Regions from separate parts of the Streptomyces sp. NPDC102467 genome, predicted to be linked through region 3. Evidence: riboswitches for the same ligand, from Rfam matches in the RefSeq annotation. Region 3 holds a riboswitch; each other region holds the start of a gene.
The links. A riboswitch is a leader RNA that binds a small molecule or an ion and turns the genes downstream of it on or off. The one in region 3 is predicted to bind thiamine pyrophosphate.

Region 1: it holds a riboswitch for thiamine pyrophosphate, as region 3 does, so the genes downstream of both, ACIREE_RS25525 (purine-cytosine permease family protein) here and thiO (glycine oxidase ThiO) in region 3, are expected to answer to the same signal.
Region 2: it holds a riboswitch for thiamine pyrophosphate, as region 3 does, so the genes downstream of both, thiC (phosphomethylpyrimidine synthase ThiC) here and thiO (glycine oxidase ThiO) in region 3, are expected to answer to the same signal.
Region 4: it holds a riboswitch for thiamine pyrophosphate, as region 3 does, so the genes downstream of both, ACIREE_RS21940 (thiamine ABC transporter substrate binding subunit) here and thiO (glycine oxidase ThiO) in region 3, are expected to answer to the same signal.

What each region holds. Positions count from the first base shown of each region.
Region 1 is NZ_JBIWKA010000012.1:136,175-143,337, reverse strand. Features, by position in the region: gene ACIREE_RS25545 (sensor histidine kinase) at 1-1,061, opposite strand, end outside; gene ACIREE_RS25540 (response regulator transcription factor) at 1,048-1,770, opposite strand; gene ACIREE_RS25535 (class I SAM-dependent methyltransferase) at 1,801-2,700, opposite strand; gene ACIREE_RS25530 (alpha/beta hydrolase) at 2,797-3,492, opposite strand; gene ACIREE_RS25525 (purine-cytosine permease family protein) at 3,554-4,966, opposite strand; TPP riboswitch at 4,958-5,058, opposite strand; gene ACIREE_RS25520 (aspartate/glutamate racemase family protein) at 5,160-5,861, shown strand; gene ACIREE_RS25515 (hypothetical protein) at 5,935-6,330, opposite strand; gene ACIREE_RS25510 (DUF4097 family beta strand repeat-containing protein) at 6,680-7,163, shown strand, end outside.
Region 2 is NZ_JBIWKA010000008.1:226,449-233,611, forward strand. Features, by position in the region: gene ACIREE_RS18710 (metallophosphoesterase) at 1-514, shown strand, start outside; gene ACIREE_RS18715 (hypothetical protein) at 698-1,579, shown strand; gene ACIREE_RS18720 (hypothetical protein) at 1,865-3,073, opposite strand; gene thiC (phosphomethylpyrimidine synthase ThiC) at 3,373-5,211, opposite strand; TPP riboswitch at 5,205-5,369, opposite strand; gene ACIREE_RS18730 (YibE/F family protein) at 5,441-6,814, shown strand; gene ACIREE_RS18735 (SsgA family sporulation/cell division regulator) at 6,889-7,163, opposite strand, start outside.
Region 3 is NZ_JBIWKA010000007.1:97,112-104,274, reverse strand. Features, by position in the region: gene metF (methylenetetrahydrofolate reductase [NAD(P)H]) at 1-55, opposite strand, end outside; gene thiE (thiamine phosphate synthase) at 182-829, opposite strand; gene ACIREE_RS15850 (Rv2175c family DNA-binding protein) at 906-1,271, opposite strand; gene ACIREE_RS15845 (NAD(P)/FAD-dependent oxidoreductase) at 1,363-2,595, opposite strand; TPP riboswitch at 2,776-2,889, shown strand; gene thiO (glycine oxidase ThiO) at 2,887-4,062, shown strand; gene thiS (sulfur carrier protein ThiS) at 4,059-4,259, shown strand; gene ACIREE_RS15830 (thiazole synthase) at 4,266-5,060, shown strand; gene pknB (Stk1 family PASTA domain-containing Ser/Thr kinase) at 5,144-7,093, shown strand.
Region 4 is NZ_JBIWKA010000010.1:125,432-132,594, forward strand. Features, by position in the region: gene ACIREE_RS21920 (response regulator) at 1-234, shown strand, start outside; gene ACIREE_RS21925 (maleylpyruvate isomerase N-terminal domain-containing protein) at 345-1,157, opposite strand; gene ACIREE_RS21930 (ABC transporter ATP-binding protein) at 1,167-2,216, opposite strand; gene ACIREE_RS21935 (ABC transporter permease) at 2,216-3,916, opposite strand; gene ACIREE_RS21940 (thiamine ABC transporter substrate binding subunit) at 3,892-4,974, opposite strand; TPP riboswitch at 5,055-5,172, opposite strand; gene rlmN (23S rRNA (adenine(2503)-C(2))-methyltransferase RlmN) at 5,236-6,342, opposite strand; gene ACIREE_RS21950 (hypothetical protein) at 6,845-7,163, shown strand, end outside.

The DNA.
Region 1 (7,163 bases), on a different contig from region 3:
ACGAGAGCGGCGACGCCGGCGATCTTCGCCGTGTTCAGGGGAGACAGGTCGAATCCGGGGACGGTGGCGCCACCCTGGTCGCCGATGAACAGGAGCGCGGGTGCGGCGACGTACGAGGTGAGCTGTTCGCGACGGGCCGTACTCACGCAGGAGGCGACCGCGCGGTCGTCCTCGACCTCGGTCTCGGCCGGAACCGGGATCGGCGCCGCGTCGCGGGCCGCCGCGGCCTTCTGGGCCCTTTGATCCAGTACCGGGCGCGGTCCTTGCTGCCAGGTGAGGTCGAGGGCGAGCTCGACGCTGTGGTGGTCCTGCCGCTTGAGGCAGGAGTTGGTGAGGCGGCTCAGGGAGGTGAGCGCCTTGCCCTCGGTCGTCGTCGGCTCGTCGAGGGCGCCCGTCGCGCAGGTGAGGTATCCCCGCTCGGCGGCGCCGGAACCGACGGCCTCCACCCGGGGACGCCCGCTGGGACCGACCACGATGTCGGCGGTGATCCCGACCGCGCGCAGGCATGACGTGTTCCGCTCGGCGAGGTTGTGCAGCGTCGACCGCTCGGCGGCGGGGAGCCGGAACGGGCCGACCGCGCGTGCGTCGATCCGGTCGCTCGTCGCGGTCCGGGTCGTCGCGGTTCGGGTCGTCGCGGTCGGCGTCCCCGTCCCGCCCGAGGCGAGCGCCGTGTCCACGGTCAGCGGGTCGACGGTCGCGGAGGCCTGCGCGGGCAGCGTGTCCGGTGTGGTGTGCCCCGCCGAGTCGGCGAGCGGAGCGCGCGCCTGGGTCGTCACGGTGATGTGGCGTCCGGTGGAGCGGGCCAGGTCGCGCACGGTCGTTTCGACCCCGTCCCACCGGGGGTGCGTCGCGGCGTACCCGAGAAGGGTGTCGTAGATCCTCGTGTCGTCGGCGAGGTTCTGGCCCTGCTCCTGCTTGATGGCGCCGGACGTGGTCTGCACGGCGAGCCAGGCCGTCGCCGCCACGGAACAGGTGGCGACCAGGACGGAGACGGCCAGCAGCCGTCCGCGCAGGCTCTTGCGCAACGGCGGCCGGTCGGCGGCAGTCCTACGCCGACGCATCGCGGGCGCCCTTCGCCGGGTCCATCAGCTTGTAGCCGACGCCGAACACGGTGAGCAGGCGGACCGGGCGGCGCGGTTCCGGTTCGATCTTCTTGCGGAGGTTCATGACGTGCACGTCGACCGTGCGGTCGCCTATGTACCGGTCGAATCCGTGCAGTTCGGCGAGGAGCAGCTGACGGCTGAAGACCCGGCCGGGTTCGGCGGCCATCGCCGCGAGCAGCCGGAACTCGCCCGGCGTGCACTCCACCGAGGCACCGTCGACCGACACCTCGTGCCGGTCGGGATCGACGACCAGCGAGCCGACCCTGAACTCCGGGGAGCCGGGCGCGGCATGACCGCCGCGGTGGGTGCGGCGCAACAAGGTACGGACCCGGGCCATCAACTCGCGCGGGCTGTACGGCTTCGTCATGTAGTCGTCGGCCCCCAGATCGAGGCCGAGCAGCAGATCGTCCTCGGTGCTGCGGGCCGTCAGCATCAGCACCGGAATCTCCCGCGCCTCCGCCCGCAGCACCCGCACCACGTCCAGGCCGTCGGCCCGGGGCATCATCACATCGAGGACGAGGAGGTCGGGTTCCCTGTACCGGATCTCCTCGATGGCCTGCCGCCCGTCCCGTACGACGGTGACGGCGTGGCCTTCCCGCTCCAGATAGCGGCGGACCAATTCGGCCTGTTTCTCGTCGTCTTCGGCGACCATGACATTTGCGCACACCTCGCAGAGCGTAAGCGAGACGCGCTGCGGTCAGGAACCGGCTCCGGCGGGGCGGCGGGCGATCCACAGCTGTCGCGTCGAGCGCACCTCGAGGTCGGCGCGGTGGCGCACGTCCTGCGCGCCGCCGTCCAGGAGGGTGTCGAGCGCCTTGAGGTCGGCGGCTTCGACGAGGCCGTCGACAGCGTCGCGGATGCGGCGCAGGGTGAGGTACGCATAGCGTCCGGCTCTCTCGCGCAGCGGGCTGTCGGCGGCGGCCGGGCGCAGTTGCCCGGTCTGTTCGTACGCGATGTCGAAACCGGCCGCCGCCAGTCTGGTGCCCCAGTCGGATCCCAGGTGGGGCACCTGTTCGGCGTGGAGCGAAGTGAGCGCCGTACGGCATCGGGCTTCCAGGCCCGGCCGGTCGGGCACCGCGTCGTCGGGCAGGAAGTAGGGCATCCCGTCCAGCTCGGCGACGGCGAGGAGCCCGCCGGGGCGCAGCGCGGCGAAGATGACGTCCATGGCCGCGGCGGGGTCGTCCAGGTGGTGCAGGGAGGCCGAGGCCCAGACGAGATCCGCGTCGCTGACGCCCGGGAGGCTCTTCCCCGCGTCGGCCCGCACCGGGTGCACGCGCGCGGCGAGGTTCTTGCCGGCGGCGGTCCGGGTCAGCTGTTCCAGCATGGGGGCGGAGCTGTCGACGGCGGTGACCCGGGCGTCGGGGAACTGCCGCAGCAGGGCGAAGGTGCCGGTACCGCTGCCGGCGCCGAGGTCCACGATGTGCCGGACGCCGCCTTCCGACAGGTCCGCGATCTTGCGGTGCACGGAGTCGAGGTAGGGCGCGAACATCTCCGCATCGAGGTCCAGGATCTCGACGAGGTCGTCCGGGGGCTGTTCCATGCCGTGGGCGTGGGCGTGGGAATCACGGTCGTGACCTGCGGATACGTGGTGCGTCATGAGATCAACGGTACGTACGTACGCCCGCAACGCATAATATTTTGCTTATAACGCAAGAAGGTTCCCCTGCCTGAGGCCCGGCGCGCAAAGTCCGGGTCACGACGTGCCGGCGAGCTCGACGAGGTGCCCGGCCGTTCCGGCAGGGTCGACCAGCTGGTGCAGGTGGGCGCCGGGCTGGTGGGCCACACGCCAGCCGCGGTCGCGCGCTTCGGCGGCCAGGTCCTCGTACGGCGGGCCGAACAGGAGGTAGGAGCACGGGTGGTCGTCCCAGCAGTCGGGGACCGGGATGTGCTGCTCGTAGTAGGACAGCGGCAGCATGGGCTGCTCCTCGACGACCGTCCGCCGTACCGCCGGATCGGCGAACATGGGGGCAACGTCCGCCTCGTCCCACCAGTCGGTCCAGCGCGGCAGCCTGCCGTTCACCGCCTTGGGGCGGAGAAACTCCAGCAGTTCGGGCGAGGCGACCGGGGTCGGCCCGGTCCGGGCCGGCAGCGCCGCGTCGACGAAGATCGAGCCGGTCACGCGGCGGTCGAGGCCCGAGCGGATCGCCGGGAGGAACAGGCCCGCGTTGCTGTGCGCCACCAGCACGACGGGGTCGGCGGCGGGGAGCTGCCGCAGATCGTCGCGGACGGCATCGACGACGCCGGGCCAGAACGGCGGCGCCCCCGCGCCGACGTGCACCAGGGACGGCACCCGTACCCGGTATCCCGCCGCGGTCAGCTGCGCGGCCACGGGGTGCCAGGTCGAGGGGCCCACCGACGGACTGTGTACGAGGACGAAGACCGGCTGCATGGGACGAGCGTGCCGACCGGGCCGTGGAAGCCGCGACCGACTTGGCCGACAGCAGAACGGCTCAAACCACCGCTCGCCGCAGCCTGATCGGCGCGTAGACGACGAGCGCGGTGCCGAAAGCGACGTAGTAGCCGAGGTCCGCGCCGTGGAGCGCTTCGGCCACGGGGCCGACGTAGAGGCTCGTGTTCATGAACGGGACAGTGGCGGCGAACGCCGCAAGGAACGCCAACAGGGCGGGCAGGAGCGGCTGTTGACGCCTCTGCTCCTCAGCGAGGTCGAGGGGGGCGCCGCGTCGCGCGCGGGCCCGGGCCAGCCAGTCGACGAGGACGACCGCGACGAAGCCGGGGATCCAGTACCCCACGAACAGGAGGACGTTCTGGAAGCGGGCGGCGGTGTCGGCGGCATGCATCCACAGCACCAGCGGGTACCCGAGGAGCGCGGCGAGTCCGGCGGCGAGCGGGCGTGGCAGGCGGGCGCCGATCACCTGGAGAGCCAGTGAACCGCTGTAGTCGTTCATCGCGTTGCTGCACAGCGCGGCCAGCGCCACGGCGAGGAGCCCGAGGGAGCCGATCACCCCGCCGCCGAGCAGCGTGTCGACGCCCTGCGCGGTCTGGTCGGTGAAGACCGAAGCGCCCCAGAGTCCGAGCGCCTGCACGGCGGTGAAGGAGACGACGACGCCCGCCAGCGTGCACCAGAACATGCGGGCCCGAGAGGTGGCGCGTGGCAGGTAGCGGCTGAAGTCGCTGGCGTACGGCGCCCAGGAGATGGCCAGACTCAGCGCGATGGTGGTCGTCAGGGCGAACGCGCCGAGACGGTCGGCGCCCTGCGCGCTCCCGTGGCCCGCGGGGGTGACGCCGGCGTGCGCCAGACGCAGCGCCAGGGCCCAGAAGGCGACCGCGAGGACGGCCGTCATCCACTTCTGCAGGCGGTGGATCGCCTCATAGCCCAGCGCGCCGAACGCACCCTGGGCGGCCATCATCACCAGTGCCCCCAGCCAGAACGGCCAGCCGCAGAGCCGGGCGAGCGCGTCTCCGCCGAACAGGCCGATGAGCGCGTCCCAGGCGATGGACGACAGCCATTGCAGAACGCCGGGTACCACGACTGCCCGGCCGAACGCCAGCCTCGCCAGGGGCAGTTGGCCCGCCCCGGTGCGGCTGCCCCACGTGCCGAGGTACGCGGTGGGCACGGCGCCGAGCAGGGTACCCAGGACCACGGCGGCCAGCGCGGTGGCGAAGTCCAGGCCCAGAGCGACGCCGACCGTACCGGTGAAGACTCCGCTCATCGTCAGGTTCGGCGCGAACCACACGGTGAAGAGCCGTCCGGCGCCGCCGTACCGGTGGTCCTCCGGGACGGGGGCGATCCCCCGCGCTTCCGGCCGCCAGTCCCCCGGCGCGGCGGGCATCCGCCCGTCGAAGGCGCCCGCGCCGTGCCGCTCGGCGGCTCGCGGGTCCGTGGAAGCGTGCGACATCGACATCGCTGACATCCCTCCGCCAGTGTTAACTGGTTCAGGTTCTACGGGTGTGATCTCAGCCCCGTCGCTGTCGCGGGGCACCCCGTGTCGGGCAGTACCGGTGCGAACAGTAGCCGCTCCGTCGGTGTGCGGTGGCGGCGCCCCCTCGTGCGGGCTCTGCGTGCGGGCTTCCCGCCGCCGCGCATAGGGTCGTGCGATGAAGACCATCGGGTTGATCGGCGGAATGAGCTGGGAGTCGACCGCGGAGTACTACCGGCTGCTGAACGAGCTGACCCGGGAGCGGTTGGGCGGACTGCACTCGGCGCGATGCGTGGTGTACTCCGTGGACTTCGCGGAGATCGAGCGGTTGCAGATCGAGGGCGGCTGGGAGCAGGCCGGTGAGATTCTCGCCGCGGCCGCCAGGTCCCTGGAGGCGGCCGGCGCCGACCTGCTGCTCCTGTGCACCAACACGATGCACAAGGTCGCCGATCAGGTGCAGGCGGCCACGGCCGTCCCCCTGATCCATCTGGCCGACGCGACGGCCGACGCCGTACGCGCGGCCGGTGTCCAGCGGGTCGGCCTGCTCGGCACCGCGTTCACGATGGAGCAGGAGTTCTACCGCGGCCGCCTCGAACAGGGCGGGCTCGACGTGCTCGTCCCCGACGACGCCGGGCGGGCGCTCGTCCACCGGGTGATCTACGAGGAGTTGTGCCTCGGCGAGGTGCTCGACGCGTCACGCGTCGCGTACCAGGACGTCATCGCCCGGCTCGTCGACGCCGGCGCTGAGGGGATCGTCCTGGGCTGTACCGAGATCGAGCTGCTGATCGGTGCCGGGGACAGTCCGGTCCCCGTGTTCCCCACGGCACGGCTGCACGCCGAAGCCGCCGTGCGGGCCGCGTCGGGCGACGGCGCGCCCTGAGCTCCTGTCCTTGAACGGCCCCGGCGGCCCCGGGGCAAAACCCTGTCCGTACGGACGGCCGGTGTCTCCCGGTTCAGGAAGCCGGCTCCCCCAGCTCTTCCGGAGCCGAGGCCCAGCAGGCCTCGATGGCGTCCGTGACGGTGTCGTGCAGGCCGCCCGCAAGCCGGCCCGCGCCCTCGGCGTGCAGCGCGGGGCGCGTGGCGGGGCTCGCGACGACGGCCAGGAAGCCTTCGTCCGGCAACGCCTCCGCGTCCAGGCTCGTCCGGACGAACTGCCGGACCCCGCCGGGCTCACAGCGCCCGGCTCCCCCGAAGTCGACCACGAAAAGCCGCTGCCCGGTGCCTGTCATGCGCGCCAGCAGGCCGCACAGTTCGGTGGCGGCGACGCCGTCGAACTCTCCGACGACCTCGACGACCAGGACGCCCCCGGCTTCCCAACGCGCCGGGAAACTCGCCCGCGCTCGCTCCATCCTCGACCCCTCAGCCCTGCGGGCCGCGCACCTGTCGCAGCCCGTGTGCGGTGCGCCTACCCAGGGCCCGGCGAGGCACGCCTCCCCTTCCTTCGGGCCGGATATCGGTGAACAGCAGCACCAAGAGGCGACAAAAGCGGCTTCCCACGTTTCGTCCGCACCGTGCAGGGGACTTCGTGCGGCGGCGGCTTACGCCCGAGTCCTTCCCGGGAGGGTTCGGCAGTGAGCTCGCCGCCCCGCTCTCCGCCGATCCGGCGGAGAGCGGGGTCCTTCACGGGTTGTTGCGGTGAGCCCACCGCGCCCGTCGCTCGGTGGGCTTGCCGGGCGCGGTACGGGGCAATCGAGCGGCATGAAGGCAGCGACGAAGAGATCTGCCCGGTACGTGGCCGTCGGGCTGGCGACGATCCCTCTCCTGGCGGCGTGCGGCGGGGCCGGCGGCGACGGTCGAACGCCCGCGGACGGTGCCGGGTCTGCGGCTTCGAACCTACGGCTGACCATCACCACGGACAACGGGGTGCGCCTGCGGCCCGCGGACGACGACCAGGTGGGCGTCGACCCGGCGGTGGCCCATCACTGGTCCCGGCAGGGCCGTACCCAGGTCCTGGATCTGTCGTGCAAGGGCCGCGACCATCCGGACCGGGAGTGCCCCCGCATGCCGGAGATCGACGTCCCCGCCGGCACGTCCGTGACGGTCACCGCCCGCAACGCCGGCATCGACGTCGCCGGAGTGAGCGGCCCTCTCGACCTGACCACCGTCAACGGCGATGTGGCGTTGGCCGGTTCGGGCCGGGGCGACGCCACGGTGCGGCTCGTCACCCGCAACGGCTCGGTGC
Region 2 (7,163 bases), on a different contig from region 3:
CTTCCAGGCGGCCTGGTTGCTCAACGGCGGCCAGAAGTCCGACATGGACCGCCTCCAGGACGTACATCTGCAGTGGATGTCCCGGCTCGACGCGATCGAGATCGAGGACGACCACCTGCTCATGCACTCCGACACCACGGCCTACCTCGACTACGGCGACTCCATCGAGGCGGTCAACGACACGATCCGCGAGACGCTCACGCGCAACGACGCGGACGAGTGCTGGGATCTGTTCCGCAAGCTGACCAAGCGCTTCGCGTTCCGGGACGAGGAGTCGGGCCCCGGAGCCGTACGCGAACTCCTCGGCGCCTACGGGGGCTCGCGCGTCGTGCACGGCCACAGCCCGATCCCGTACCTGCTGGGCGATGTCGGCACCGAGGACGCCGACGGCGAGGACAGCGGGCCCGTCGTCGAGGGGCCTCATGTGTACGCGGGCGGTCTGGCCATCGCCATGGACGGCGGAGTGACCATGGCCGGAAAACTGCTGGTCCAGCAACTCCCCATGGATACCTGACAGTTCATCGGGCAGGCGGGGTAAGCGGAGGATCCGACAGGGCGCAGGGGCAATTTCCGGAAACCCCCTGTCACCGCGTGCCGTGACCGCTCTACCATCGGCTTATCCGTAGCAGGCTCCCCTCCGTTTCTGCCCGACGGCTCGTAACCATGCGAGCCACCAAGCCCTACGGAGCATCGGGGGATGCACATGAACAGCGCTCCGCATTTGCTGAACGAGGACCGCCCCGAGTTCGAGCGGGTCCTCGATGAAGCGCTGCGTACCGCACCGAACCAACCTGATCTCGCCACAGTGGGCCAGCGGCTCAACCCCGAACAACTGCGCACCATGGCGCTCGGCGCCGCCGCGTTGATCAATACGGCGGCCGCCACGGAATACGAGCACTACGTCAAGGTCCGCGAGGAACTGCGTACCGCCCCGCGGCCCGTCCGTCCGCTACGTGAAGGAGGCACCGCCGGCCCGGCCGAGTCCGGCGGCGGCAGTTCCATGGGCTTCGCCGCCGCCGTGGGCGAGGTCGCGGAGACCACGGGACCCGGTGTCGCCGCGGTCGCCGTCGTGCTCGCCCCGGTCCTCGCCGGGACCGCGGCCGCGATCTTCCTGCTGGTCGGCTTCATCCTGAAGATGCTCAACCCGCCACCGGACTTCGCCGACACCCTGCTGTCGGTCGGCTGGGTCTTCGGTGCGCTCGCCGCGGCACTCATCCTCGTCGCGGCGGTCTGCCTGCTCCTGACGGCTCTGCGCAACGGCTCGACCTCGCTCCAGGCAAGCGCCCACGGCGAGGCCAACGAGGAGGTCGCGCGGGCCAGAGACGCCTGGGGCGATGTGCTCCTCGAGCGCGGCATCCAGCCGTTCCTGCGGGACGCCCTGGCGGGCCCGCCAGGGGGCGGGAGCCCACTCGGCGGCCGAAGGGGCGGCTCCGGCGGCCGCATGCCCCACCTCGGCTACAACAGGCCGGGGTTCAGCAGCCCCGACGGCGGCGGTACCGCCACGGGACAGCGCGCCGGCTTCTCCAGCCCGGACTTCACGAGCCCGGACTTCGGTGGCCCCGAGCACCAGCCCGACTGACGCTCGGCGGGGCACAGGGCCGTGACCTCGGCTCGGGGCGGACTGCAGGGGCCCCGAGCCTTGGGTCAGGCGCGTACGCCGGTCAGTCGGCGAGCGGCAGACAGACGCGGTTGCCCGCCTCGGCGAACTCCTTCGACTTCTGCTCCATGCCCGCCTCGACCTCGTCCTTCGTCGCGCCGTCTCACGCCGGATGTCGTGCGAGATCTTCATGGAGCAGAGCAGCACTCCAGAGCTGCCGACCTGCACTTGCGTGTACTGCCAAGGTGCTGTCGCAATGCGGCGTCCCTACGAGGAGGCCTCAACGGACACGCTCTGCGATGTCGCCGACTGGAAGTTGGTGTCTTCGGCGAAGACGGCTCGGTACGAGCCAGCCGTACTCCGGTCGATATCCGCTGCGAATTCGTAGCCGCTGCCTCCCCAGAAGGCCTCGTCCGTGGCAACGGTCGTCCACTCGGAGCCGTCGGGCGAATACTGAATATCAACAAGGATCGTGGCCGGGCTCCACCCGTCGGGGAAATCGATGAGTCCCTCGGTGTGAACCTGACCCGTGTCCGAGCGACTGGCGGTGAAGGCCGTGAACTTCGAAGCCCTGTGCACATGCACGACGGCGCTGGTGCCTGTCGAGGCCTGGAGGAACGGGTCGTCGTCGGTGTTCAGCGCCATCTGGAAGTAGCCGCCCTGCCAGGGCGTGTATTCCATGGTGAACGTGCCGTCGTCGGCGCTGGTGAACTGCCCCACACCATCTGTCGCGGAGTCATTGGGGCCGAAGAGGACACCGCCGGACCGTCCCGCCAGCGGTACCCATCCGTCGCCAGTCTTCTGCTCGACTTTGACGTTCAGCGTGACGGACTGGTTGAAATCGATGTCGGTTTTACTGACCGTCGCTATGAAACGAGTGGGAACCTGGTCGACGCCGATCTGTACGGGCTCCGACTCCCCGTACAGCACGCTAGGAGCGCCACCGCCCGCCCGGGAGACGGCCTGAATCGGGGCGGCATTGTCCAGTCGGACCGAGGTGCTGAAGTGACCGTTCTCCTCGGTAGGAACGGTGATCTGAGTCCAGTAGTCGACATCGATGTCGACCTGGCGTGCCGCCAAGGGCTTCACTTCACGCGTAGGCCACCGTCCATACAACGTCCCCTCGACCTGCACCTCGCGATGCTCGCGGTCGATCGATGTGCGGTCGACGCTCAGCTTGCCGAACTGTGCGACAACGTAATAGGCAAGGTCTCCGGCTGACTGCTGATGCACATGATCGCCGTTGACGTCCGTCACGTCCACGTCGATGCGATAGCTGCCGAGCTCGGGCAGCTTCAGCGGCCTTTTCGTGCGCCATACGCCATCCTGGGCCGTCCCGGAGAAAAGCCGGAAATCCTTCGACCCGACTTCGGCCACCTCAGCCTTCGTTGTGTACGAGATCAGATGAGCCGTGATCTTCTTGATGTCAGCTCCGGATCGAGCGCTGATCTGCAGGGTGCCCAAGTCCTCCGACACGCTTCCCGCATACCGGACCTCGAGTTGATCAGCAGCGTGCGAGGCTGTCGTCCCAACAAGGCTGAGCGCGGCCGCTGCCCCCGCCACCGTCACCCATCTGCATATTCTTCTCAACAACACCTTTGATCCCCACCCCTTGTCGATTGAATCTGGCAACCGCCTCCCGAGACGGCTCCGGTGAGGATCTTTATACCGGCCGTCACATCTGGGTGCACCGGCCTTTTGACGCAGGACTCCAACACGGAGCGGGCCCGCGCTCCTACGAGCGGGGCCCACTCGGTGGCCTTCCGTCGCCCGTCTCAGTCGGCCATGGGCAAATAGACTCGGTTACCGCTAGCCGCGAACTCCTTCGACTTCTGCAGCATCCCCGCAGCGACCTCCTCGGCCGACGCTCCCGCAGCCGCCGTGACGCCGATCTGCTCCATGCCCGCCTCGACCTCGTCCTTCGTCGCGCCGTGCTCACGCCGGATGTCGTGCGAGATCTTCATGGAGCAGAACTTCGGACCGCACATCGAGCAGAAGTGCGCGGTCTTCGCCGGTTCGGCGGGGAGCGTCTCGTCGTGGAACTCCCGTGCCGTGTCCGGGTCGAGGGCCAGATTGAACTGGTCCTCCCAGCGGAATTCGAAGCGGGCGTCGGAGAGCGCGTCGTCCCAGTCCTGCGCGCCGGGGTGCCCCTTCGCGAGGTCCGCCGCGTGGGCCGCGATCTTGTACGTGATGACGCCGGTCTTCACGTCGTCGCGGTTGGGCAGGCCCAGGTGCTCCTTGGGCGTGACGTAGCAGAGCATCGCCGTGCCCCACCAGGCGATCATCGCGGCGCCGATCCCGGACGTGATGTGGTCGTACGCGGGAGCGACGTCCGTGGTCAGCGGGCCGAGCGTGTAGAACGGTGCCTCCTCGCAGATCTCCTGCTGGAGGTCGATGTTTTCCTTGATCTTGTGCATCGGGACATGGCCCGGCCCCTCGATCATCGTCTGGACGCCGTGCCGCTTGGCGATGGAGTTGAGCTCGCCGAGCGTCCTGAGCTCCGCGAACTGCGCCTCGTCGTTGGCGTCCGCGATGGAACCGGGGCGCAGTCCGTCGCCGAGCGAGTACGTGACGTCGTACGCCGCGAGGATCTCGCACAGCTCCTCGAAGTGCTCGTAGAGGAAGCTCTCCTTGTGGTGCGCGAGGCACCACGCGGCCATGATCGAGCCGCCGCGCGAGACGATGCCGGTCTTGCGGTCGGCGGTCAGCGGGACGTACGGGAGGCGGACCCCGGCGTGGACGGTCATGTAGTCCACGCCCTGCTCGGCCTGTTCGACGACCGTGTCCTTGTAGATCTCCCAGGTCAGTTCCTCGGCCCTGCCGTCGACCTTTTCGAGGGCCTGGTAGAGCGGCACGGTGCCGATGGGGACGGGGGAGTTGCGCAGGACCCACTCCCGCGTGGTGTGGATGTTGCGGCCGGTGGAGAGATCCATGACCGTGTCGGCGCCCCAGCGGGTCGCCCACGTCATCTTGTCCACCTCTTCCTCGATGGACGAAGTGACCGCTGAGTTGCCGATGTTGGCGTTGACCTTCACCAGGAACCGCTTGCCAATGATCATTGGCTCGATCTCCGGGTGGTTCACGTTGGCGGGCAGGACCGCGCGGCCCGCAGCGATCTCCTCGCGTACGACCTCAGGCGCCACGTTCTCCCGAATGGCCACGTACTCCATCTCCGGGGTGATCTCGCCCCGCCTGGCGTACGCGAGTTGCGTCACGGGCTCGCCGCTCCTACCGCGTCGCGGCTGGCGCGGGCGGCCCGGGAAGACCGCGTCGAGGTTGCGCAGTCCGCCGCGCGGCGAAGTGTGCTTGATCCCGTCGTCCTCGGGGCGGGCGGGCCGGCCCGCGTACTCCTCTGTGTCGCCGCGGGCGATGATCCAGTTCTCACGGAGGGGCGCAAGGCCCCGGCGGACATCGGTGTCGATGGTCGGATCGGTGTACGGACCTGAGGTGTCGTACAGCGTGACGGCCTGGCCGTTGGTGAGGTGCACCTGGCGGACCGGCACCTGGAGGTCGGGGCGCGAGCCCTGGACATACCCCTTGTGCCATCCGGTGGACTTCCCGGCCTCCGGCTCAGAGCCGCTGGAGGCAGGCGTGCGTGCGTCCGTTGTGGTCATGTAGACCTACTCCCTACGCCGGCATTACCCGGTAACAGGTTCGGCGGTCGACGCAGCGATATTCGTCGTCGGTGCTCCACGCTGTTTCACGTGAAACACGCTGGGACGAAGGTCAGCGCCCTCTCAGCCCGGTGCTCCGAGCTCCCGCGTTTGCAAAGGTGCCTCCACGCTAGCGTCCCTTCGGACGCGTTGAACAGAGGGCCCCTGCCGTTCTTGCGATGATCGGGCGGTGACCACCACGCAACAGCCTCCGCCTACGCCGCCCCAACCACCGCACGGACCGGACCCGTCGGGCGCAGGGGGCGGCGACCACGGACACGGCCATTCCCACAACCACGGCCCCGCCGCGCCCGTCTCCCAGCACCTGCGCAAGGTCATCGCGGCGATCCTGGTGCCGTTCTCCGTCGCGGTCGTCGTCGGTCTCGCGGTGCTGTGGCCGGGAGGCGCACCGGCGCACGAACGCACCGGAGTCGGCTTCGACCGCCAGACCCAGCAGGCCACGGTCACCCGGGTCGAGAAGGTCGACTGCAAGTCCGTGAACGCCTCCGGCGACACCCCGACCGGCGACACCTCCACGGCCGAGGGCTCGTCCGCACAGCAACAAGCCACCGGCACCTGCGGCAAAGCGTCCATCAGGGTCGACACCGGCAAGGACAAGGGCCGCACGTTCACAGAGATCGTCCAGCCGGACTCCCCCCGGCAGCTGCACGAGGGCCAGGAGGTGATCGTCGCCTACGCGCCCGACGCCCCGGAGAATCTGCAGTATTCGGTCACCGACGTGAACCGCAAGTTCCCTATGGCGCTGCTCGCCGGGATCTTCGCCGTGGCCGTGGTCGTGGTGGGCCGCCTGCGGGGCGTCATGGCGCTGGTCGCGCTCGCGGTCAGCTTCATGGTGCTGACGTTCTTCATCCTCCCGGCGATCCTTCAGGGCTCGAACCCCCTGGTGGTGGCGGTCGTCGGAGCGAGCGCGATCATGCTGATCGCGCTGTACATGTGTCACGGCCTGTCGGCCCGGACCTCGGTCGCCGTCCTCGGCACCCTCGTATCGCTGCTGCTGATCGGCCTGTTGGGCTCGCTGTTCATCGGCTGGGCGGCGCTGACGGGCAACACGGACGACAACACCGGCCTGATCCACGGCCTGTACCCGCACATCGACATGAGCGGCCTGCTGCTCGCCGGCGTCATCATCGGCTCGCTCGGCGTCCTGGACGACGTGACGGTGACGCAGACGTCGGCCGTGTGGGAGCTGCACGCGGCCAATCCGACGATGGGCTGGCGCGGCCTGTACCGGGCGGGCATCCGGATCGGCCGCGACCACATCGCGTCCGTCGTCAACACCCTGGTCCTCGCGTACGCGGGCGCGGCGCTGCCCCTGCTGCTGCTCTTCTCGATCGCGCAGAGCAGCGTCGGAGACGTCGCCAACAGCGAGCTGGTGGCGGAGGAGATCGTGCGCACGCTGGTCGGCTCGATCGGCTTGGTGGCCTCGGTACCGGTGACCACCGCTCTTGCCGCGCTGGTGGTCTCCGCGGACCGGCCGGGCTCCCACGAACCGTCACAGGCCGCGCCGGGGCGCGGTGGCAGGGGGCGGCGACGCAAGCGCTGAGCGGCGCGGAACGGCTCGGGTGCACCGCGCTGCTGAAGCGTTACGTCAACTGCCCTGCCTGGCCCGTACGGCGGTCAGCCGGCGTTCTGCTCCTCGCCGAGGATCCGGTCCAGGGCCTCGTCGAGTTCGGCCTCGTAGTCGGCCAGGGCCTGCTCCTGGCCGAGCGGTACGAGCTTGTCCGTGCGGTCGAGGAAGGCGATGAGGGGCGCCACCCCGGCCCGGAACAGCGCCTGATCGGCACCCACTTGCAGCCGGATGTGCACCTCGCCCGGCATCTCGCCGGCGCCGCCGCCGTCCGCGCGCTCCACGGGGGAGATCCGAACATCACCGTCGCCCGTGGCGCCGTTGA
Region 3 (7,163 bases):
TGTCACGGACGGTGCGGGCGCGATCAGTCCTGGTGGAAGCGGTGCCAAAGGCCATACGGGCAGGTTACTGACGGAATCCGGTAGCCCCTAATCCCCGTCCACCTTGCGGACAGACGAGCGGAACACCCCTCCTCAGAGGCGCTCCAAGGGATTTCAGAGGAGCTTCAGAGGCTTTCGTACGTCACATCGCGCGCAGGCGCTTGGCGAACTCGGCTGCCGCGGCGGCCGGATCGTCGGCTTCCGTGATGGCCCGGACGACGACGGCACGGCGGGCGCCGGCCTCCAGGACCTCGTCCAGGTTCCCCAGGTCGATGCCGCCAATGGCGAACCAGGGGCGGTCGGTGCCGAGGCCCGCGGTGTGGCGCACCAGGCCGAGGCCGGGGGCGTGGCGGCCGGGCTTGGTCGGGGTCGGCCAGCAGGGGCCCGTGCAGAAGTAGTCCACGCCGTCCTGGACGGCGGCGGCCGAGGCCTCCGCGTCGGAGTGCGTGGAGCGGCCTATGAGGACGTCGTCGCCGAGGACGGCGCGGGCCGCGGGGACGGGCAGGTCGCCCTGGCCCAGGTGCAGCACGTCCGAGCCGCTCGCGTGCGCGACGTCCGCCCGGTCGTTGACCGCGAAGAGCTTGCCGTGGCGGCGGGCCGCGTCGGCGAACACGGCGAGGTGCTCCAGCTCCTCGCCCGCCTCCATGCCCTTGTCGCGCAGCTGCACGATGTCCACGCCGCCGGCGAGCACGGCGTCGAGGAACTCCGGCAGGTCTCCCTGGCGCTTGCGAGCGTCGGTGCACAGGTAGAGCCGGGCATCGGCGAGCTGCGCGCGCTTCGGGTCGGCCATGGGAAATCCCCCGTTGTCGATGGCGGTGGCGTGCGCACCACGGAGGCCGTGGTGCGCACGCCGGACGGTTGTCAGGTCAGACGGCGAGCGCCTGGGCGCGGCGCTTCACCTCCGTGCCGCGATTCTCGCTCAGGGCCTGCGCGGGCGTCCCCGGCAGGCTCGGGTCGGGGGTGAAGAGCCACTCCAGCATCTCGGCGTCGCTGAAGCCGTCGTCCCGCAGGAGCGTCAGGGTGCCGGTGAGGCCCTTGACGATCTTGTCGCCGTCGATGAAGGCGGCAGGCACGTGCAGCGCCCTGTTCTCACCACGGCGTACGGCGATCACCTGGCCCTCCTTCACCAGCTGTCGCACACGCGTCACCTCGATGCCGAATTGCTCGGCAATGTCGGGGAGGGTGAGCCAGTCGGGGACGAGAGCATCGATCTTTGCGTCAATCTCGGTCACGGGACAAGCGTGCCATCCCGGACTGACAGTCGGAAGCCGGGGCGGGCTGACCAGGTGTTTCCGCAGTTCGGACCGTGGGTCCGGGCGACGATCACGCCAGAGCGGACTTCAAGGGGCGGGCGGGATCGGCCAGCCGGTCCGGGTCCAGCGCGGTGCCCGCCTCGATCAGTTTTCGGCCCTGCGCCAGGTCCCGGGGCTTGCCGACGGCCAGCACCGCCACCAGGGCGCCCTCGCGCAGCCAGCACACCGACCACGCCGCGCCGGCCGGATCGCCGCGCCATACCGTCGCGTCGGCGGCGCCGTGGTGGCCCGCGTACTGCACGAAGCGGCCGAACTGCTCGGACCAGAAGTAGGGCACCGGGTCGTACACGGCCGGTGTCTCACCGATGATGTTCGCCGCGACCGTGCGCGGTCCCTGTAGGGCGTTGTCCCAGTGGTGGACCATCAGGCGCTCTCCGTAGCGCCGCGAGGGGAACGACGAGCAGTCCCCCACGGCGTACACGTCGGGCACGGACGTCCGCAGGCTCGCGTCCGCCACCACCTCGCCGTGGGCGCCCAGCTCGATGCCGGAGCCCTCCAGCCAGCGGGTGGCCGGGCAGGCGCCGATGCCGACGACGACCGCTTCGGCAGGCAGCCGGGCCCCGTCGTCCAGGACCACGGCCCCCGGCTCGACGCGCTCCACGCGCGCGCGGGTGCGCAGTCGGACTCCGGCGTCCGCGTACCAGGCCGTCATGGGGGCCGCGACCTCGGCGGGCAGCGCTCCGACGAGCGGCCGCTCGGCCGCCTCCACGACGGTGACCCGGCAGCCGGCCTCGCGGGCGGCGGTGGCGAACTCGGCGCCGATCCATCCGGCCCCCACGACCACCACGTCGCGCTGCCCGGCGAGCACGGGCCGCAGCCGCTCTGCGTCGTCGAGGGTGCGCAGCACATGCACTCCGGGGGCGGCCTCCGCGCCCGGCAGCCTGACCGGTTCGGCGCCGGTGGCGACGACCAGGACGTCGTAGGGGACGGTGCCCGCGGCCGTGTCCAGTTCGTGGTCGCCGGGGCGCACCCCCGTGACCTCGCGGCCCACCTGCAGGGTGACGCCGAGCGCCTCGAAGTCGACGTCGAACGCGGAGCCGTCGGCCTTGCCGAGCAGCACGGCCTTGGACAGCGGCGGCCGGTCGTAGGGCTGGTGGGGCTCCGCGCCGATCAGCGTGACGGCACCGGAGAAGCCCTGTTCGCGCAGGGCCACGGCCGTCTGGACGCCGGCCATTCCCGCGCCGATGACGACCACGTGCCGCTGCCCTGAAGGTGTCCCGTTACCGCTCCGCTGCTCGCTCACAGGATCACCTTAGGCACCTGATCTTGCGACAGTCAGCGGCGCGGACCACTCCCGTGCCGTGACGTCCTGCACACGTGTCACCGGTTTAGAGATCAAACCCCCAACGTGCCGTCGAGCCGACGGGCAACGGCCGGAGGCTCCCTTACTGGGGGTCGCGCGCAGGAGTTAGGGTGGCCGACGTAAAGCACTCGCGGGAGCCCGTACGCAGCGGGCTGAGAGGGAGGCTGGAGCGGCCTCCGACCGTACGAACCTGATCCGGGTCATGCCGGCGAAGGGAGGGGCTGGACGCCCATGTCGCGTACTGCGCACAAAGCCACCGACGTACTGATCGTCGGGGGCGGCATCATCGGTCTGGTCACCGCGTGGAGGGCCGCGCAGCGTGGTCTGTCCGTCGCGGTGGTGGATCCCGGACCGGGTGGCGGGGCCGCTCAGGTGGCGGCCGGCATGCTGGCCGCAGTCACCGAACTCCACTACGGCGAAGAGGCGTTGCTCGGTCTGAACGTCGAGTCGGCGCGCCGCTATCCGCAGTTCGCGGCCGAGCTGTCCGAGGCCTCGGGACGGGATCTCGGCTACCGCGCGTGCGGCACGCTGGCGGTCGCGCTGGACGCGGACGACCGGGCGCATTTGCGTGAACTGCACGCGCTGCAACAGAAGTCGGGCCTGGAGTCCGAGTGGTTGTCGGGCCGCGACTGCCGCCGCCTCGAGCCGATGCTCGCGCCGGGCGTGCGCGGGGGCCTGCGCGTCGACGGTGACCATCAGATCGACCCGAGAAGGCTCGCGGGCGCCCTTGTGACGGCCTGCGAGCGTGCGGGCGTGGACTTCCACCGGTCCTGGGTCGAGCGGCTCTCCGTCGTACGGGACCGGGCGCGCGGCGTCGTCCTCGACGACGGCACCGAGCTCGCGGCCGACCAGACCGTGCTCGCGGCGGGCAGCCTCAGCGGCCGTCTCGCCGGAGTCCCGGACGAGGTGCTGCCTCCGGTCCGCCCGGTCAAGGGCCAGGTCCTGCGGCTGACGGTGCCCCGGCAGTACGCGCCGTTCCTCAGCCGCACGGTCCGCGCGGTCGTCCGCGGCAGCCACCTCTACCTGGTGCCGCGCGTCAACGGCGAGCTCGTCGTGGGCGCCACCAGCGAGGAGCTCGGCTGGGACACCACGGTCACGGCCGGCGGGGTCTACGAACTCCTGCGGGACGCCCACGAACTCGTCCCCGGCATCACGGAACTGCCCCTCACCGAGACCTGTGCGGGCCTGCGCCCCGGCTCCCCCGACAACGCCCCGCTCCTCGGCCCGACGACCCTGCCGGGCCTCCTTCTGGCCACCGGCCACTATCGCAACGGAGTACTGCTCACGCCGGTCACCGGTGACGCGATGGCGCGGGTCCTGGCCACCGGCGAACTCCCGGAAGAGGCCCGCCCGTTCACCCCGGGGCGTTTCCGCAGCAGTGACGCCTCCTTGGAGCAGCCCGCATGAACGTATCCGTCAACGGTGAGCCGCGCGCGGTGACCACCGAGACCACCCTCGAAGCCCTCGTCACCACACTCACCACCGCACACTCCGGCGTCGCCGCCGCCCTCAACGAGACCGTCGTCCCGCGCACCCGGTGGTCCGCGACGGCGCTCTGCGAAGGGGATCGCGTCGAGGTCCTCACCGCCGTACAAGGAGGCTGATCGTCCATGGCCGACGACGCTTTCGTCCTCGCAGGCACCTCGTACTCCTCGCGCCTGATCATGGGTACGGGGGGCGCCCCGAGCCTCGACATCCTGGAACGCTCCCTGACCGCCTCCGGCACCGAACTCACCACAGTGGCGATGCGCCGCGTGAACGCGTCGGTGCACGGCTCGGTCCTGTCGGTCCTGGAGAAGCTCAACATCCAGGTTCTTCCCAACACCGCGGGCTGCTTCACGGCCGGAGAAGCGGTCCTCACGGCCCGCCTCGCGCGTGAGGCACTCGGTACGGACCTCGTCAAACTCGAGGTGATCGCCGACGAGCGCACCCTCCTGCCCGACCCGATCGAGACCCTGGACGCCGCCGAGACCCTGGTCGACGACGGCTTCACCGTGCTGCCCTACACCAACGACGACCCCGTCCTGGCCCGCAAGCTGGAGGACGTGGGCTGCGCGGCGATCATGCCGCTCGGCTCTCCCATCGGCTCGGGGCTCGGCATCCGCAACCCGCACAACTTCCAGCTGATCGTCGAGCACGCGCGCGTGCCGGTGATCCTGGACGCGGGCGCGGGGACGGCCTCCGACGCGGCCCTCGCCATGGAGCTGGGATGCGCGGGTGTGATGCTCGCCTCGGCGGTGACCCGGGCCCAGGAACCGGTGCTCATGGCCGAGGGCATGCGGCACGCGGTGGAGGCGGGCCGGCTCGCGTACCGCGCGGGCCGCATCCCCAAGCGCCACTTCGCCGAGGCCTCCTCGCCCAGGCAGGGGCGGGCCCACCTCGACCCCGAGCGCCCGGCCTTCTGACAGGGTCACAGCTCTGCTGCAGTACGGGCCCGGTCCCGCAGCGGGCGCGAGCCCTGTCAGTCGCTCCTCGTAGACTCCCTTGCGTGGACACGACCCTTCAGGACCCGTTGCTCGGGCATGTGCTCGACGGCCGGTACCGCATCGACGCACGTATCGCGGTCGGCGGGATGGCCACGGTCTACCGGGCCGTGGACACGCGCCTCGACCGCGTGCTCGCGCTCAAGGTGATGCACCCCTCGCTGGCGGCCGACGTCTCGTTCGTCGAGCGTTTCATCCGCGAGGCCAAGTCGGTGGCCCGTCTCTCGCACCCGAACGTGGTCGGTGTCTTCGACCAGGGTGCCGACGGCGCGTACGTCTATCTGGCGATGGAGTACATCGCGGGCTGCACGCTCCGCGACGTCCTGCACGACCGCGGTGCGCTGCGGCCCCGGGCGGCGCTCGACATCCTGGAACCGGTGCTCGCCGCGCTCGGAGCGGCGCACCGCGCGGGCTTCGTCCACCGTGACATGAAGCCGGAGAACGTCCTGATAGGGGACGACGGCCGCGTGAAGGTGGCGGACTTCGGCCTGGTCCGCGCGGTGGACACGGTCACGAGCACCACCGGGACGCTCCTCGGCACGGTCTCGTATCTGGCGCCCGAGCAGATCGAGGACGGCACGGCGACGGCCGGCGTGGACGTCTACGCGTGCGGGGTGGTCCTCTACGAGATGCTGACGGGCGGCAAACCGCACTCCGGTGACACCCCGGCCCAGGTTCTCTACAAGCACCTCAACGAGGACGTGCCGCCGCCCTCGGCGGCCGTGCCCGGCCTCCCCTTCGCACTCGACGACCTGGTCGCGTCGGCCACCGCGCGCGCCGTGCAGCTGCGCCCGTACGACGCGGTGGCGCTCCTCGCCGACGTGCGGGAAGCCCGGTCGACGCTGACCGACGCCCAGCTGGACGCGGCGCCGCCGCAGGCCCGGGACAAGGAGCATGCGGGCGCGGAGGACCGTACGAGCGTGATCCCGCGCGCGGCGCAGCTCCCGCTACCGACGGAACTGCCGACGGGACTGCCGACCGAAGAGGACCGGTTCAACCGCACGAGCATCCTGCGGACACCGCCACCGGCACCACCGGCACCCGCGCCCGCGCGCCGCAGGGGTGGCCGTCCGCGGCGCGGCACGTTCGCGATCGTCGCGGCGATCCTCTTGGTCCTCGGTGTCGGCGCGGGCGTCTGGTACATCAACTCGGGCCAGTTCACCAAGGTCCCGCGCCTGCTCGCCAAGACAGAGGCGCAGGCGAAGCAGCGCCTCGACGAGGCGGGCCTCCAGCCGGGCGGCAGGACCACGTACAAGTACAGCGACGCGTACAAGCGCGGCACCGTCATGGACACGGACCCGGCGGCGAACGCCCGCATCCGTGACGACGGCACGGTGAACCTGACGGTGTCCAAGGGCCCGAAGACGGTCAAGGTCCCCAGCCTCAAGGGCACGCCTCTCGCGACAGCGAAGAGCGACCTGAAGAAGCGCGGTCTGGCGCCGGGCATGATCACCAAGGCGTTCAGCGAAGAGGTCGACAAGGGCTCCGTGATCAGCACGAACCCGGATGCGGGCGCGACCCGCGACTCCGGATCCGCGGTCGCTCTCGTCATCTCCAAGGGCGCACCGGTCGACGTGCCCGACGTCACGGGCGAGTCCGAGGACGACGCCGTGGCCGAGCTCCAGGAAGCGGGTCTGGAGGCGGAGATCGACACGAAGCGGGTCAACTCCGATGAGGACAAGGGCGACGTGGCCCGCCAGTCCCCCAGCGACGGCCGTCTCGCCGAGGGCGACACGGTGACCCTGGTCATCTCCAAGGGCCCGCCGATGGTCGAGGTGCCGGACGTCACGGGCATGAGCGTCGACGATGCGCACGCCAAGCTCGAGGGCGCGGGTTTTGATGTCGACGAGGACCGTGGCCTCCTGGGCCTCTTCGGTGACACGGTCAAGAGTCAGTCCGTGGAGGGCGGCGACGAGGCCCCCAAGGGCTCCACGATCAAGATCACGATCCGCTAGCCGCCGGTCGCGCGGATCGGGCCGCGCTCATGTCCATGCTCCGGAGGGGAAGGATATTGCTCCTGAGGGG
Region 4 (7,163 bases), on a different contig from region 3:
CGCGCCACCGCACCGCTGAACCGCAGCGTCGAAGGACTCACCACCCGCGAGGTGGAGGTGCTCGTCCTGATCGCGCGCGGCCTGTCGAACGCCCAGATCGCCGACCGGCTCACCATCACCGACCACACAGTGAAGACCCACATCAACCGGCTCTTCGCCAAGCTGGGGCTGCGCGACCGGGCACAGGCGGTGATCACCGCGTACGAGACGGGCCTCGTCCGACCCGCGTCCTAGATCCTGTAACGGTCGTAGGACTCACCGGAACTCACTGGGACTCACTGGGACTCACCGGAACTCACCGGGACTCACCGGGACTCACCGGGACTCACCGGGACTCACCGGGATCACTCGAAGGACGCCCGCTCCATCCAGAAGTCCAGCAGCGGCCGGTCGCCGAGCACCTCGACCCGGCCGGCGTCGAGCGGTTCACGCCGGTAGAAGGCGAGCAGCACGGCCGTCAGCGGGCCGCGCAGCGCGACGTCGGCCTTCGCGTGGTCGCGGTGCCAGACGATGCCCTCGTCGCACAGCTCGACCAGCCATTCGGCGGCCAGCTCCGGGGCGGTGTCGGTGGCGTGCAGATGCAGGGTGCGCCCGCCCGCCTTCAACTCCTGTGCCGCCGGCAGGGCGTTCACATCCTGGACGAAGCGCACGATCCGCAGCCACTCGTCGATCGCGTCCGCGGCGACTTCGGGCGCCACGGCGTAGTCGGCCTGCACGGTGAGCGCCGCGTCCGCCCGGTGGATCACCGTCTCGTGGGTCATCCGGCGGGCCCAGAACCCGGCGTCCTGCTGCCAGGCCCAGCTCCAGCAGCCGGTGTCGGGCCCGGCGGCGCGCAGCGTCTCCGCCAGGCGCCGGGCCCCGTCCCCGAGCCAGGCATCGAGCGTGGCGGGGGCGTCGTCCGCCGGCGCACGGTCCGGCACCGCGTCCTCGGGCAGCGCCTCGACCGCCCGGGTACGCACCATCGCCTCGGCCCAGCGGTGGGCGCGGCCGACGTGTTCGGCGAGTTCGCGCAGGCTCCAGTCGGGGCAGGTCGGCACGGTCGCGGAGAGGTCGGCGCCGGCCAGGTGCTCCCTCAACGCCCCTGTCTGCGCGATGATTTCGTCGCAGAATCGGTCGTGCGAGAGATGTCCGGTCGGTTGTGGCGCGGGTGTCGTCATGCGCCGACCCTACGTAGCCGGTCCCCCGCCCAGCACCACGATTTCCGCCGCGTCGAAGGCGACGCCGACCTCGGCGCCCTGCTCCGGCGCCGCGCGCAGTGCGCAGGCCACTTCGAGCCGGGGCGCGCCGTCGGGCTGCAGGTGCAGGGCGACATGGGTGCCGCGGAAGGTGCGGGCGGCGACGGTGCAGGTCACCTGGGCGTCGGCGGCGGCGACCAGGCGTACTCCCGCGGGCCGTACGAGGATCTTGGCCGGGCCCGGTTGCGAGCCGGGCGGCACCGGCACCTTGCCCCACGGAGTGTCCGCGGCGTCGCCGGAGACCGATACGGCTGCCTCGACGACGTTGTCGAAGCCGAGGAAGCGGGCCACGAATTCGTCGGCCGGGTGCCGCCACACGTCGAGAGGCGTGCCGGACTGGGCGATCCGTCCGTCGCGCATGACGACGACCCGGTCGGCGAGCGCGAAGGCCTCACCCTGGTCGTGTGTGACGGCGAGCACGGTGGTCCCCAACTCGCCGAAGAGTTCCCGCAGTTCGACGACGAGGCGTTCGCGCAGCGACCGGTCGAGCTGGCCGAGCGGCTCGTCCAGCATCAGCAGCCGGGGCCGCGGCGCGAGCGCCCTGGCGAGCGCGACACGCTGCTGCTCGCCTCCCGACAGAGCGGCGACGGCCCGCCGCTCGGCGCCGGGCAGGCCGACGAGCTTGAGCAACTCCCCTACGCGTGAAGCCTGTTCGCTCCGACCGGCACCGTGCATCCGCAGCCCGAAAGCGACATTGCCGCCCACGTCCCGCTGCGGGAAGAGCTGGTGGTCCTGGAACATCAGACCCACACCCCGCTTGTGGGCGGGCACTGCGCCCTGGTCCTGGCCGCCCAGCAACACCCTTCCCCGGTCGAGAGGTTGGAGGCCCGCGACGGCCCGCAGCAGCGTCGACTTGCCGCTGCCGCTGGGGCCGAGGACGCACACGATCTCGTGGTCGGCGACCTCCAGGTCCACGCCGTCGAGCACCGCGCGCCCGCCGAACCGTACGGTCGCGTCATCGAGTGCGAGCAAGGCCGCCATCAGAACTCCCCGGTCGAGGCCCGCGCGGGCCGCATACGTTCGAGCAGCAGCAGGGAGACGGCGCAGACGACCATGAGGACCGTCGAAAGGGCCATCGCCTGCCCGTAGTTGAGGTCACCGGCCCGGCCGAGCAGCCGCGCCACGGCGACCGGCAGGGTCGGGTTGTCGGGCCGCGCGATGAACACGGTGGCCCCGAACTCGCCGAGCGACACGGCGAACGCGAACCCCGCCGCGACCAGCAACGCCCGGCGCACCATGGGCAGATCGACCTCCCGCCAGGCCCGCAGCGGCGAGGCCCCGAGCACGGTGGCGGCCTCCCGCAGCCGCCCGTCGACGGCCCGCAGCACCGGCAGCATGGTGCGGACCACGAAGGGCACACCGACCAGCGCCTGCGCGAGCGGCACCAGGATCCAGGACGCCCGCAGGTCGAGCGGCGGCTTGTCGAGGGTGATCAGGAACCCGAAGCCGACGGTCACCGCGGACACCCCGAGCGGCAGCATCAGCAGCGCGTCGAACCCGCGTACAAGGCGTCCCGCGCGCCGAGTGAGCGCGGCGGCGGCGAGCCCGCCGACCAGCAGCGCGATGGCGGTGGCGGCGAGCGCGTACTCCAGCGAATTCCCGATGGCGTCGATGGGCGGCACGAGGAAGGTGCCGCCGTCGGCGTCGCCCAGCGCCCGGTAGTACGCGAACCCGTACCCGCCCGGGGCATCGAGCGAGCGCTGCACCAGCACGCCGAGCGGCAGCAGGATCAGCACGGCGACGGTCACCAACACCCCACCGAGGAGCGCCCATTGGCCCGCCCCGCGCGGCCGGCGCGCGGTGTGGGCGGGGTCGACGAGCCGCAGCGCGCTCTCCCGGCGCCGGACGCTCCAGGCGTGCACACCGAGGATGAGTCCCACCGCGACGAACTGCACGATCGTCAGGACGGCCGCGGTCGACAGGTCGAAGATCTGCGCGGTCTGCCGGTAGATCTCCACTTCGAGGGTCGAGTAGCCCGGCCCGCCGAGGATCTGCACGACCCCGAACGACGTGAACGTGAACAGGAAGACCATGAGCGCCGCGGCCGCCACGGCCGGACCGAGCGCGGGCAGCGTCACCGTCCGCCAGGCCGCGAACCGCGAGGCGCCGAGCATCCGCGCGGCCTCCTCCTGGCGCGGGTCGAGCTGCGACCACAGCCCGCCCACGGTCCGTACGACCACCGCGTAGTTGAAGAAGACGTGGGCGATCAGGATCGCCCAGACCGTGGTGTCGAGCCGCACACCCCACAACGCGTCGAGCAGCCCGCCCCGGCCGACCAGCGCCAGGAACGCCGTCCCGACGACGACGGTCGGCAGCACGAACGGCACGGTCACGACGGCCCGCAACAGTTGCTTGCCGGGGAAGTCGAACCGGGCGAACACGTACGCGCCCGGCAGCGCGATCAGCAGCGTGAGGGCGGTAGAGGCGAGGGCCTGCCACGCCGTGAACCACAGGACGTGCCGGATGTCCGACTCCCCCAGCACGTCCACGATCCGCCCGAACTGCCAGGCACCGCTGACGTGCAGCCCCCGCCGGACGATCGCGACGACCGGGTACGCGAAGAAGACCCCGAAGAACACGACGGGCACGACCATCAGGCCGAGCCGCGCCGCGCTCCCGGACGGGCGTCGTACTCGTACGGGGCGAGTCTTCGCCGTCACTTCCTTACGAGCGATGTCCACGCCTTGACCCAGCTGTCACGGTTGTCCGCGATCTTGCGCGGGCTCATGGTCTCGGGATCGTCGACCTTCGCGGCGTACTTCGTGTAGTCGGCGGGCGCGGTGGCGTTCCCGGCCACCGGGTCGACGAACATGTTGAGCGGCATGTCCTGCTGGAACTCCTTCGAGATCAGGAAGTCGAGGAGCGCCTGCCCGCCCTTCTCGTTCCCGGCCCCGTCGAGCAGCCCGGCGAACTCGATCTGCCGGAAGCAGGTCCCGGTCGAGACGCCGACCGGCGACGTCTTGGGCTGCGGGTCGGAGTAGATCGCCTCGGCGGGCGGCGAGGACGCGTACGAGACGACGAGCGGCCGCTCGCCACCCGCCTTCTTGCCGCCGGCGCTCCCGCTGAACTCCTCGTTGTAGGCCTGGTCCCAGCCGTCGACGACCTTCACACCGTTGGCGACGAGCTTCTTCCAGTAGCCCTGCCAGCCGTCGTCGCCGTACTGCGCGGCGGACCCGAGCAGAAAGCCGAGGCCCGGCGAGGAGGTGGCCGCGTTCTCGGTGACCAGAAGATCCTTGTACTTCGGCTCGGCCAGATCGGCGAAGGACGAGGGCGGCGTCAACTTGTGCTCGGAAAAGTACTTCTTGTCGTAGTTGACGCAGATGTCACCGGTGTCGACGGGAGTGACACGATTCTTCCCGGCATCGAGCTGGTACTCGCTCTTCACCTCTCCCAGACCCTTGGCCTTGTACGAGGAGAAGACTCCGTTGTCGAGCGCGCGCGACAGCAGGGTGTTGTCGACGCCGAAGAAGACGTCCCCCTGCGGATTGCCCTTGGAGAGGATCGCCTTGTTGACGGCCTGCCCGGCGTCACCGTCCTCCAGGACCTTCACGTTGTAGCCGGACTTTCTCTCGAAGTCCTTCAGTACGTTCTTGGAGACGGCCCACGAGTCGTGGCTGACGAGGGTGACGGTCTTGGAGTCGCCGCCGGAGCCCGAGCCGCTCGACGACCCGCACGCGGACAACGCGACAAGCCCGAGGCCCACGGCCATGACCACGTACGTCTTCTTGCTCGTTCTCATTCGAATTCCTCCTGGAATGACCAGGAGAAGACGCGGCCCTGCCCGGAGACCTCCGAAGATCTCCGGGCAGGGCGCAACAGCATGAGTGGTGACCGAACTTCCTACCCGGAATGACCCGGGCGAGGTTCAGAGGGTCTGCGGCCTGCCATTGGTCTGGTGCCGCACTCTCAGCGCTGTGGCGCTCCCCTGTCGGAATATGCAGATGTAGGTACTACTGAGACTACGTGGAGCAGAAGCCCTTCGGACCAACTGGAGTCCAGGCTACCGCTCGGTCGCGGCGAGCTGGCCACACGCCCCGTCGATCTCCTGACCACGGGTGTCCCGGACGGTGACGGGCACACCGTGCGCCGCGATCGCCTCGACGAAGGCCTTCTCGTCCTCCGGCCGCGACGCCGTCCACTTCGAGCCCGGCGTCGGGTTCAACGGGATCAGGTTCACATGCACCGGCTTGCCCTTGAGCATCCGGCCGAGCCGGTCACCGCGCCACGCCTGGTCGTTGATGTCACGGATGAGGGCGTACTCGATGGAGAGCCGGCGCCCGGACCTGGCGGCGTACTCGAAACCGGCGTCGAGCACCTCCCGCACCTTCCACCGTGTATTGACCGGTACGAGGGTGTCGCGCAGCTCGTCGTCGGGCGCGTGCAGCGAGATGGCGAGGCGGCACTTGAAACCCTCGTCGGTGAACCGGTTGATGGCGGGGACGAGCCCGACCGTCGACACGGTGATACCGCGCTGCGAGAGCCCGAGCCCGTCGGGCTCGGGGTCGGTCAGCGCCCGGATGGACTGCACGACACGCTTGTAGTTGGCGAGCGGCTCACCCATGCCCATGAACACGATGTTGCTCAGCCGGGCCGGCCCACCGGGGATCTCCCCGTCACGCAGCGCCCGCATCCCGTCCACGATCTGGTGCACGATCTCGCCGGTCGACAGGTTCCGGTCGAGACCGGCCTGCCCGGTGGCACAGAACGGGCAGTTCATCCCGCAGCCGGCCTGGGACGAAATACACATGGTGACCCGGTCCGGGTACCGCATCAGCACGGACTCGACGAGCGTGCCGTCGAAGAGCCGCCACAGGGTCTTGCGCGTGGTGTCCTGGTCGGTCGACAGATGCCGCACGACGGTCATCAGCTCGGGAAGCAACGCCTCCCGCAGCTTCTCGCGCGAACCGGCGGGGATGTCGGTCCACTCCGCGGGATCATGCGCGAGCCGCGCAAAGTAGTGCTGCGACAGCTGCTTGGCGCGAAACGGCTTCTCACCGATCGCGGCAACGGCTTCCTTCCGCTCGGCGGGCGAGAGGTCGGCAAGGTGCCGCGGCGGCTTCTTGGCTCCGCGGGGGGCAACGAAAGTGAGTTCTCCGGGCTTAGGCATGGCTGTACCAGTGTGGCAGACGAACGGGCGTGACCTGGGGTCTCGGCCCTACGCCGTGGTCATCGTTGGTCGTCCCCGGCCATGGTGGGTTCTCCTCGGACGGCCCACAGGCGGCCCAGCACCATTGCAATTTACGCTGGCCAGAGCACCTGCCAGAGCGCTGCGGGATGGCGTAGCTGCACGTCCCCGTGGCCAGCAGGACGAAAACCCCAGTCGCGGCGTGACACTCAGCACCAAGGTCGTCGGCATCGCACACTGCGACACTGGCCTGGGTCGAGTTTCCGCGCCATACCGTCCAGTCGCAGACACGAGAACGGCTGGATGCTCGATCCGGCCTCGCTGGAATAGCAAGGCCCGACCTCTAAAGCGCGAGCGACCCCGAAGTCGCTCTTACTAGCGAGATTCGTTCAGTTGAGGGTCTTGCCGTAGCGAGCCAAGTGCTGTAAGTCAGTGGAAGATCGCAGGCGCAGCACGGTGTCGCGGCAACAGGGGTGGGGATCCGATGATCGACATGTCAGCGTGGGAAGAAATTACTGTCGACGTTGTTAATGAGCTTGAGTTAGATCCACTGAATGTTCGGATCGACCTCAAAGACGCTTCGCTTCAGGCCGACATAATTCAGGACCTGTTTCACAACGAGAAAGCGTTAGCCCTCGTTGAAAGCATTTGCAAGGTTGGACTGTTGACACACGAACTCCCCATAGCGCTAAAGCGCGATGGGGAGTTCGTTGTCGTGGAAGGCAATAGACGCATAGCAGCCCTCAAAGCCATGCAGAACCCCTTCCTGGCACCGGAATTCCAAGGCCGTATCAAGAAAGCTA